Regions from separate parts of the Paenibacillus sp. 2RAB27 genome, predicted to be linked through region 3. Evidence: riboswitches for the same ligand, from Rfam matches in the RefSeq annotation. Region 3 holds a riboswitch; each other region holds the start of a gene.
The links. A riboswitch is a leader RNA that binds a small molecule or an ion and turns the genes downstream of it on or off. The one in region 3 is predicted to bind cyclic di-AMP.
Positions count from the first base shown of each region.

Region 1: another riboswitch for cyclic di-AMP. It lies ahead of AB4114_RS06910 (ABC transporter ATP-binding protein); the one in region 3 lies ahead of AB4114_RS12600 (hypothetical protein).
Region 2: another riboswitch for cyclic di-AMP. It lies ahead of AB4114_RS31560 (C40 family peptidase); the one in region 3 lies ahead of AB4114_RS12600 (hypothetical protein).

Region 1 covers NZ_JBFRGR010000003.1:400,740-404,016, reverse strand. Annotated here, with positions in the region: gene AB4114_RS06915 (ABC transporter permease subunit) at 1-527, opposite strand, end outside; gene AB4114_RS06910 (ABC transporter ATP-binding protein) at 534-1,418, opposite strand; cyclic di-AMP (ydaO/yuaA leader) riboswitch at 1,534-1,700, opposite strand; gene AB4114_RS06905 (AraC family transcriptional regulator) at 1,896-2,726, opposite strand; gene AB4114_RS06900 (beta-galactosidase) at 2,869-3,277, shown strand, end outside.
Region 2 covers NZ_JBFRGR010000043.1:11,868-15,144, reverse strand. Annotated here, with positions in the region: gene AB4114_RS31570 (M1 family metallopeptidase) at 1-320, shown strand, start outside; gene AB4114_RS31565 (hypothetical protein) at 502-1,320, shown strand; cyclic di-AMP (ydaO/yuaA leader) riboswitch at 1,489-1,627, shown strand; gene AB4114_RS31560 (C40 family peptidase) at 1,631-2,101, shown strand; gene AB4114_RS31555 (MSMEG_1061 family FMN-dependent PPOX-type flavoprotein) at 2,336-2,947, shown strand; guanidine-I (ykkC/yxkD leader) riboswitch at 3,018-3,120, shown strand; gene sugE (quaternary ammonium compound efflux SMR transporter SugE) at 3,215-3,277, shown strand, end outside.
Region 3 covers NZ_JBFRGR010000007.1:63,391-66,667, reverse strand. Annotated here, with positions in the region: gene kdpA (potassium-transporting ATPase subunit KdpA) at 1-367, opposite strand, end outside; gene AB4114_RS12605 (hypothetical protein) at 655-1,068, opposite strand; gene AB4114_RS12600 (hypothetical protein) at 1,283-1,744, opposite strand; cyclic di-AMP (ydaO/yuaA leader) riboswitch at 1,863-2,032, opposite strand; gene AB4114_RS12595 (APC family permease) at 3,212-3,277, opposite strand, start outside.

The sequences.
Region 1 (3,277 bases), on a different contig from region 3:
AATCCTATAGCAAGGAACATCAACTGGATAAACAGCAAAGTGAGGGAAATCAATAGAAATGTGCTCACATCAAAATCGACCGTTTTGACTTGAAGCGCCATTAGATAGGCTGCAGCGATATAAATCACGCACGTAATGACTAAAGAAGTAACAGCCGCTAATAGCTTGGAAGTAACAATTTTCGTACGTGTTACGGGCTTCGTAAGCAGAAAGTCTGCTGTTTTCTCGCGCATTTCTTTCGAGAGTATAGACGTTCCCAGAACCATGGCTTGAATGGCTCCGCAAAGCGTAATGTACATAAAGATGTACACATAGAAACCGAGTAGGGTACCAAACGTTTCGATTTGAATGCCAAGCGCTTTCCTTACCCCTTCTGGATACCCTTCTAAGATGGAAGAAAACTCAGCAAAATCCTTAGAAACCGATGGAAAAAGGGACAGGAATAAGACGATGACCGCAATTAAGGAGCACGTCCACGTGATCGTGGATTTCCGATAGGCTCTCAATTCATGAAGGTATATATTCATTCCACTTTAAGCCTCCTTCTCATAGTAGTGCATAAAGATCTCCTCTAAATCAGGCTCTTCGATCCACAGATTATCGATTTCAATTTCGGCAATTTTTCGCATGACTTGATTAATATTGCCTTTGAATAAGAAGCTCGTCGTCTGGCCTTGGACATCAATGTTATTGACTCCGGTCATCTTGAAAAAGTTAGGGTCGAGCGCTTGTGCCGTATCCACTTTAAATCGCTTGAAATTGTTTTCCTTTAAGGTGCTGATCTTCTCAACCGTTACAATTCTACCTTCCTTAATAATCGCGACGCGATCGCATAATCTCTGAACTTCACTCAATATATGAGAGGAAAAAAGAATCGTGGCTCCTCTTTGATTCTGTTGTTCGAGCAATTCGAAAAACTTCTGCTGCATGAGCGGGTCAAGTCCACTTGTCGGTTCATCCAGAATAATAAGCTTAGGATCATGCAGCAGCCCTTGAACGATGCCTACTTTCTTTTTGTTCCCCAGAGATAGATCATCAATTTTCTTCGTAACGTCCAGATCCATAATTTCAGCAAGCTCTTTGATTCTCTTCGTGCAATCCTTCTTGTAAAAGCTGGCTGAATACTTGAGTAGGTCGATTACTTTCATGTTGTCATAATAAAAAACTTCCGAAGGCAAGTAGCCGATCTCTTTCTTTATTTCAGGCGCAAACTGGATGCAGTCTTTTCCAAAAATTTTGGCACTGCCGCTTGTTGGAAAAATCAGAGACAGCAGCGTTCGAATCGTTGTTGATTTCCCTGCCCCATTCGGTCCAATAAAACCAAAGATCTCCCCTTCTTCGATTGAAAAACTAACATCGGTAATACCTCTTGCGTTCCCATAGGTTTTGGTCAAATTATTGATTTCAATAGCATGCATGGTATAGCCTCCTTATAACATTTATGTAACATTTTGGGTTGACGGCATGCAAAAAGAAGCCCTAAGAGCAGAGAATCTCTACTCTCGGACTTCTTTACATAAGAAGGCGAGTGTGCGGTTCTCTCTCAATGCACTTACGAGGTTAGCTGTCGGATTCGGACTTGAGAGCGTCCTACCTAATGCTTGCGAGCATCAGGATTCACCCCATGAAGCCAAGTATTGCTTGAACGGCTTCGATTGGTTCCCCCGTTTCCCCTACTGGGAATTAAGTGGTTTCTTTTCACATAGAATCAACTTGTCGTAATGAATCTTACGCCGTTCTTTATCGATTGTAAAACGTAGATTCGCCTTTAATTATTGCTTATTTGACTTTGGTAGTCGATGAAAGCGCATACATATAGGAGTGTCGTTGATTATCCCATACTTTGCTACTTATTAATGCTCTTTAGGAGATGAAGCTCTATAGACCTAGGAAACCTACGTGCTGTAGAGCCGCCGATACTCCTGTGGTGTCATTCCGGTATGCTCTCGGAAGCGCGCAATAAAGTAGCTGCTCTGGGAAAATCCGACATGCTCAGCCACTTGCTTAATCGTCCATTCGGTAGACATGAGCAGTTGTTTAGCTACAACCAGACGACATTCGAACAGCCACTCGACCGGAGTCCGCCCCATCACTTCGTGAAACATTCGACTAAAGTAAAAGGTACTGAAACCTGCCTGCTCGGCCATCTGCAGGAGAGTTAGCGGTTTCGTGCAGTGCGTACGAATATATTCCGCGACCTCTCTCATCCGTGCACGCTTATCCAGAATAGTTACTGTTCCATGCGTCTCTGCACGTAAGGCAAGCTCAGCAAGCAGTTCATAGAGCTTCACGGCCAATTGTACCTCATTCCGATCATATGGGGATGCCAGCTCCAATAAATCTCCTGTCAATTGTTTGAGCTTGGGTACATCCCAATATGTAAACAGCCATACTGCTGAAGTTCCTTGATCATTCAACAGCCTGTCGAGTCCCTCACCTGCAAGGTGTACCCAAAATACTTGCCACGGATCGTTTGGATCGGTTCGATACTCCTGTTCAAGGCCCGATCCGTAATAAAAGCCTTGTCCTGCTTCCAGGGAGAATTCCTTCCCATTCGCTTTGACGTAGCCTTTACCGCTTAACACAATATGCAAATTGGCTTGTTGCAGCTGCCCCTTAAACCGCCACTCCTGATGCTCAGGGAAATCCGCATATTGACCAATCATATCCGGATAAACCGTATAGTGTTTGTACATGGGCTCCGGTAATACATAATGAATTTTCATGTGTCCTCCAAAACGCAAAAATCTGATATACGTCGCAAAATGATGTTATATACATAATATTATAAAGAAATATAATGAGTACATAAAGGATTTTAAATAACAAAAAATTACTACATCTATAGAAATGGGGATGTTATGACTCATGGAAAAGACCATTCCGGGAGAGAAGTTTGATTTAGGCGTATGCTACTACCCTGAGCAGTGGCCAGAGGCTATGTGGGCTGACGATTATAGGAGAATGCGAGAAATCGGCTTTACCATCGTACGGATGGGAGAGTTTGCATGGAATTTCTTTGAACCAGAGGAAGGGGTATTTGCCTTTGATCTGTTCGACCGTGCGATAAGTCTTGCTCACGAGCATGGACTACAGGTCATTCTCGGTACTCCCACAGCAACACCGCCTGCTTGGATGACCTACAAATACCCCGAAATTCTGAATGCTAACTTTGATGGTGTGCAGTATCAGCACGGGATGAGACGTCACTACAATTACAGCAGCCCTATTTACCGCGAATACTGTGCGAAAATTACTGAGGCTATGGCGCGGCATT
Region 2 (3,277 bases), on a different contig from region 3:
AGGGATCCGAGACTTATGAAAGCACAGTCCGCATCGTTAAGTTTGGCGGCAACTCACCTGAAGTGCCGATTCAGTTCCACTTCGCAGATGGCACATTGTTAGATAAAACATGGGATGGCAAGGAAGGCAGCATCGATTTCAAATTAACGCATACCTCGCCTGTCGACTGGGTGCGCATCGATCCCAAGTACACGCTCATACTCGAAAATAAGCACATCAACAACTTTTATCAAACGCAATTAAATACGAAGCTTCAAATTCGGTGGAATCTTGGCATTATTCAATTCCTGCAAGCCATTTTTGGCTCAGTCGCCTGGTAAGGACTTGGCTTACGTCTCATGACAAACTCTGAGCGTATGCTTACGATGCTAGTTTCCCAGAATAAACGACTACACCGTCCCTCAAGGACGTATCACAGTGTTTATGGAGAAATATAAGCATTGTATAAACTGCAACTATACTTTCTTATATTTTAAAGAAAACGTTAAGGAGGGACCCTCGTTGGCCACCTATATCAAAGCAGGCTTCAGGGCAGCTATGGCGCAGCCCTTTGCCACGATCTTTTTATTCCTATATCAGATGGGTTGGGGTATTCTCCTGTATAAGCTCGTACAAGGTGTTCTTGTCCCCCTCATGCATCGGTTCCCTGGCGCTGAGCAACCCAAGCAGGCCTTGCAGATTTTCCTAGCAGAGGGCCAGTTTCAGTTAATTAAAACAGATCTCAGCTATTCCTATCTATGGTGGCTTGCTGCACTCTTATGTGCGCGCATGCTGCTGACGCCTCTCTTAAATAGCGGTGTCTACTATTCGCTCACTCACCCTCACCAGAATGCCGGCTATCGCTTCTTTCGCGGGATGAAGCAGCTCATGCTCCCCTTCCTGCTCGTGTATTTGATCCGCATCGCGCTTACACTATTCCCACTCATCTGGCTTATTCCCAAAGCCGCCTATATGCTGGGACATAGCGGCTCTTATGAGCAGATCGTTCTCAAGCTTCTACCTTGGCTGCTCAGTTTAATGGTCTATGGCTTTGTCCTGCAGTTGCTGTTCATGTATGTGCAATTCGCCATCGCGGCCAAACTGGGGATTACATCGACAATCATCTCTTTCTTTCGATATTCGCTGCCGATTATTGGACTTGCCATCATCCTATTACTGTTCACAGGACTTTTGGCAGGGGTCACAGTCACGGCTACTTACCTATGGGCAGGACTGGTAGCCCTCATCATTTATCAATTGTATCCCCTCTTCCACATTTTTTTCCAAATTTGGGGCATTTCTTCCCAATATCAGCTGCTTTCAGCCAAAATACCTAACTAATATCCAGCAAAACAGTGAATAGCTTACGCGCTCTCCCCTTCTCTTTGAGAAAGGGGCTTTTTTTTGTCTATTTCCCGAACTATTTGCCTATTTTTCCGCCTTTTTTTAAACAAAAAAAGAGGAATTTCATTGTTTATGACGAATTAAAAGGACTAGCATCAGAAAACCAAATTTTTCATGCCGAATTCCTCAGTTTATGGGGAAACGGGGGAACCACTCCGGGTGAATTGATCTTGCAAGACAGGGATCATAGGGAACCTTCAACCGAACCCTCCAGCTAACCTCGTAGGCACCGGAAGGAGACAAGCAGTTGAAGAAAGTAGTTGCTCTTGTTTTTAGTCTTGTTTTGTTTTTGAGTGTAAGTGTAGGAAGCGTTTTCGCATCGTCCTCCATGGACAACGCAGTCGAAGATCTCGTAGGAACTCCCTACAAATGGGCAGGAACGACAACCAAAGGCTTTGATTGCTCTGGTTTCACATCCTACTTATTCGATGAGTTCGGCATCGACCTTCCACACAGCTCCAAATCGCAAAACAGCGAAGGCTACTGGGTTGACAAAAAAGATCTTCGTAAGGGCGATCTTGTATTTTTCAACACGGATGGCAGCGGTATCTCTCATGTAGGTATGTACCTCGGAGACGGTGAATTCGTTCACTCCGCTACCAATCAAGGTGTTGTGAAGAATAAGTTGAGCGAATCCTATTATGCGAAGCGATATGTATCCGCCAGACGTGTTCTGTGGGATGATATCTACAATCAACTAACTGCTGAATCCAAGTAATGTTCTCGCTACAGAATGAAGCCCTGCTAAGCTTTGCTCGAAAGAGCAGCTTGCAGGGCTTCATTCATTTGAACGAGGTTATCGGCGTATACTACAATATCAAAATAAACGTCTACAACGTCCTTCGAGGACTTCTCAAAGTGTTTACGGAGAAAACAGCCGAATTTTTATGTTCCGCATATACATGCTGGTATTTTGAACAAAGGCCTCTGGCCTCAGGAAGGAAAAGAACGCATGGACAACACACAAGACAATATTTCACCCCCATTTCCCGGCATCGTTCGATCCATTGATGAAATTAGAGATCATATTGGAGAGCCTCATCCTGCGGTACAAAATAAAGTCATCAATCAAATTGACGAACATGCTCAAGCGTTCATCGCCAAATCACCTTTATTCTTCTTATCTACATCAGGTGCGGATGGATTGTGTGATGTGTCCCCCCGTGGCGATGGCCCAGGTTTCGTTCGCGTTCTCGATAATCACCGCTTGATTTATCCAGAAAGACTCGGAAACCGTCGAATAGATTCTATGCAAAATATAGTAAACAACCCGCAGGTGGGTCTCTTATTCATCATTCCAGGCGTCGACATGGTGCTCCGCGTCAATGGTCGCGCTTGGCTGACGAGAGATGAAGAGCTCCTTGCGACTATGCAGCTTAATGGGAAATCGCCGATCGTCGCTGTTGGCGTCGAGGTGCAGGAATGTTTCGTACACTGCAGTCGTGCACTTAAACTTTCGAAGATATGGGATACCGCTACGTGGGTACCCGAACAGGAGCAGCCAGACGGCATGGATATGTTCCGCGCGCATCTGGCATTGAACAACATAGCGCTAGAGGAATAAGGATAAGCTAACTAGGTCGCAGCCAAAATGGATAACTTGACATGACATGTTAGCCAGACTATAATAACGGCATGTCGTTTTCTAGGGTTCCGCGGCGTTTCACTGCCGGCTGGTCCAAGGGAAAACACACAGCAAATATGCTGTGGTCACGGAGGGAGAAAAGCCCGGGAGTCTATCGCAACAGTGCGATATTCCCGGGCTTTTCTCTGTTTATTTTGTGGCACTGACATCGTAAATCATAAATTCGCACATGAAGGAGTGTTCATTATGGCATGGTTATTTCTAGCTATTGCAGGTGTATTTGAGGTCGTATGGGCCATTTCATTGAAA
Region 3 (3,277 bases):
TCTCACCGCTGTAAGCTTGCCAGTTCGTATTCGTAATGAATGAAACGGCTGTATTGAAAGCAAGTGCCGGAGGCATATTACCTATATCATCAGGGTTAAGCGGTAAGTATTTCTGAAGCCGAAATACAGCATACATAAGTAGCATCATGACAAAGTTAACTAACAGAACAGCTCCTACATACTTTTTCCAACCCATGGCTTCGTCTTCTTTAACGCCCATAATCCGATAAGATACACGCTCGAACGGACCAAAAACACGATCAAGGCCACTCTTTTCATAGCCGAACACTTTGACCAAGTAACTGCCCACTGGCTTTACCAAAAGCATGATAATCCCTAGTGTGACGACTACTTGTAACAATCCCATACCCATAGTAGGTTCTCCCCCTGCTTACATAAGTTCATATTCTACAATTAAAATTTCTCTGGCTTTACTAGAACAAAACCGAGATAACCCATAATGGCACACCCAATGAGTCCAATAACAATCATATGATTGCCTCCTATTTTCTTGAAATACGACTTCGAAAGTTTAAGCTCAAGCCTTTTCACAATATTTAGCAAATCCCCAAAACCCTAGAAAGGTTATCGCAAATAATAAAATCATCGTTACATCGTTGTACACGGACACACCTCCTTCAAATCAAACAGAGCCTATATTTTGTTTGCTTTTAGAGATGATAGTAAAAACTTGACGTCACCATTTTTAGAATAAATGACATAATCAGCACCAAGACCTTTATAAATCAATCGTGGATTTACGCTCTGCGTGATGACATACATGGATTTGGAGGTCCCACTACGGCATATCTGGATATACCTGCAACTTAGAGGTAAGCTTTCCTCGAACAGAACGATATGCCCTATCGGATAGTCAGGAATGATGGACGCGCCTGGATCCATCGTATCCACTTGGATAATTTGCTTCACTCCTTGACTCTCTAACTTGACTCTCTCCATCTTGTTGTTCGTCAATGCAACAAAAGGAAGGCCAACCAGTTTTGTTTGTTTCATAAAGGCCTCGCCCGCCTTGGTTGGCGCAGCTATCAACAAAAAATCACTTTGCATGCACACCGTCCTCCTTGCCTGAATCATTGTAACGCCGTTKCGTATAAAAAGGGGGTAAAGAAACTGTTGTGTTCGTATAAAAAAAACATAAAAATTTGCTTATTTTCGATTGCTCGATCCAGATACCGGCCAATCCTAATTAAGACAAAGAGCACCTCTACCACTCGAATCCCGAGTGGTAGAGGTGCTCTTTCATTACTATCAAACGTCACTCTTAGAAAGAGATATACGCCCCAGAATGCTCAAATAAATAAGTGCGATTAGATAAAAAAATTAGTTCTTGCTCACTTGCAGTTGATAAATTCTCTAGCTTTTCAGATAAATTCGTTAGTGCAGATGCCATTAAATGAGATCGTATTTCTCCCCATGCCTCTTGTTTCTGATGAACGTACTGCAAACCATCCTTAAGGGTTAGACCTTTGAGCTTCTGGAATACTGACGCCCATTGAACAAAATCCCCTTTCAGGTTGCCGCATGGAATCACGAATTGCCCTAATCCACATGTTCCGAGATTCGTTGAAATCGTCAGTAAACCGCAATGACAATCCGTGCCATGCCCAGGTAGCAGCTTATCTGATAGCTCACAATCGAATTGAAAACATTCAATGCGGGTAATCTTGCATTCCTTCGTACATACATCTGATTCTCTTACTAGAGTCAGGGGTTCAGGATACATAATAGATTCACTCTCCTCCATTTGTGAACAACAAAAAGAAGCCAAAGAGCAGAGAATCTCTACTCTCGAGCTTCGGAACAGCGTGAATACACGAACTGTGGAAGGCACGAAAAGAAGGCGGTTCTCTCCCAATACGCTTACGAGGTTAGCTGTCGGATTCGGGCTTGGAAGTGCCCTACCTTAGCAAGCTGCGCTTGCATTAGATTCACCCCGAGAAACCGATGCTGTATCCAATCGGCTTCTATTGGTTCCCCCGTTTCCCTTACAGGAACTCAGCGTTTTGCTTAACATGATCTGTTGTTGAACCGAATGTTACGCCGATTGATCATGAATGTAAAATGTTCTGGAGATTCTTATTTCGCAATCTGTGGCATCTGGCGTTTATGAAAGCGCAACTAATGATAAATTGCATGCATTTTCAATAGAAATGCTTCAGCTTACTCCCTTTTTTGCCACTTTTCAGGAAGGGTCCATTAGCTCAATGACGATGAGAAAACGAAAAGGAACTTCATTTTTATTGTATTTTTATACGTTTGCTATTCATTCTTTATCCCCTTTTTATATGGCTCAAACATACAATTATGTCATATATTCAGTCACTACTGACTTCTGAGTTTACGTCAAAAAGGAGAACTGCCATGACTTCCTCCCCCCGATATTATTTAGGGATACTACCTCATTTGTTGAATCCGGTTGATTTAGATTACGAATGGTTCGGTGTCTTATGGCTAGAAGCAGAGAATTCGCTTTCCTATTATTGTTGGGTACTGGTTTACTAAAGAAGAGTCCGAGATTACTCACAACGCTATCCAAACCGGTTTTTCAAAATGGACCCCAACATCCGATTATCCGATTGTTATGAGAATGTATGAGTCGATAAGAAACAAGCAAAAAAAACAGGATTGGGAGACGCGGACTCGATTATCGATCCGTACGATTTTTAATTCACCGTGGAAAGAAGTTTCCTCAGGATTGTATATTATCAAGTCACGGGACACATACCCCTTGCATGCTTCAGCCATATACTTAAGAAAAAATTCTTTGTTTGGTTGGAACATGCTGCCGTATGTGAAACAGAGGGAGAGCTTCATGCGTTCATGAAGCGGGTGAGTGAAGAGCATCAGATGGAAACATTGATGAAAAAGGGCAGCCCTACTGTGAAGTAAGGACTGCCTTTTTCGTTTCATCTTCAGCATTAGTCCGATTCTACCGAATTAAACCGAGTATTCCTGCTGAAAAATGGTAAATAGTCCGATTCTGCCGAACTAATTCGCCTGTTTCCCTGTGTGAGGGGTGTTTGGGGCGATTTACTTCGGCGATTTCGGACTAATGTAGATTTTTTGCCAGCGGTAGAGAGATTAGTCCGATATTTTCGGACTAGTGGTGCTCAGGGTGGAATCCAGGCAGTGTAAGTCGAAATAATCGACTTACACGCCTTCCGGGGCGCCCTCCTACCCAGCACCCGCGCTACTTTTTCAAATGATACGGCACGGTCGTTACAACCAAGTTCCGCTTATACAGCAGGAACGCCCT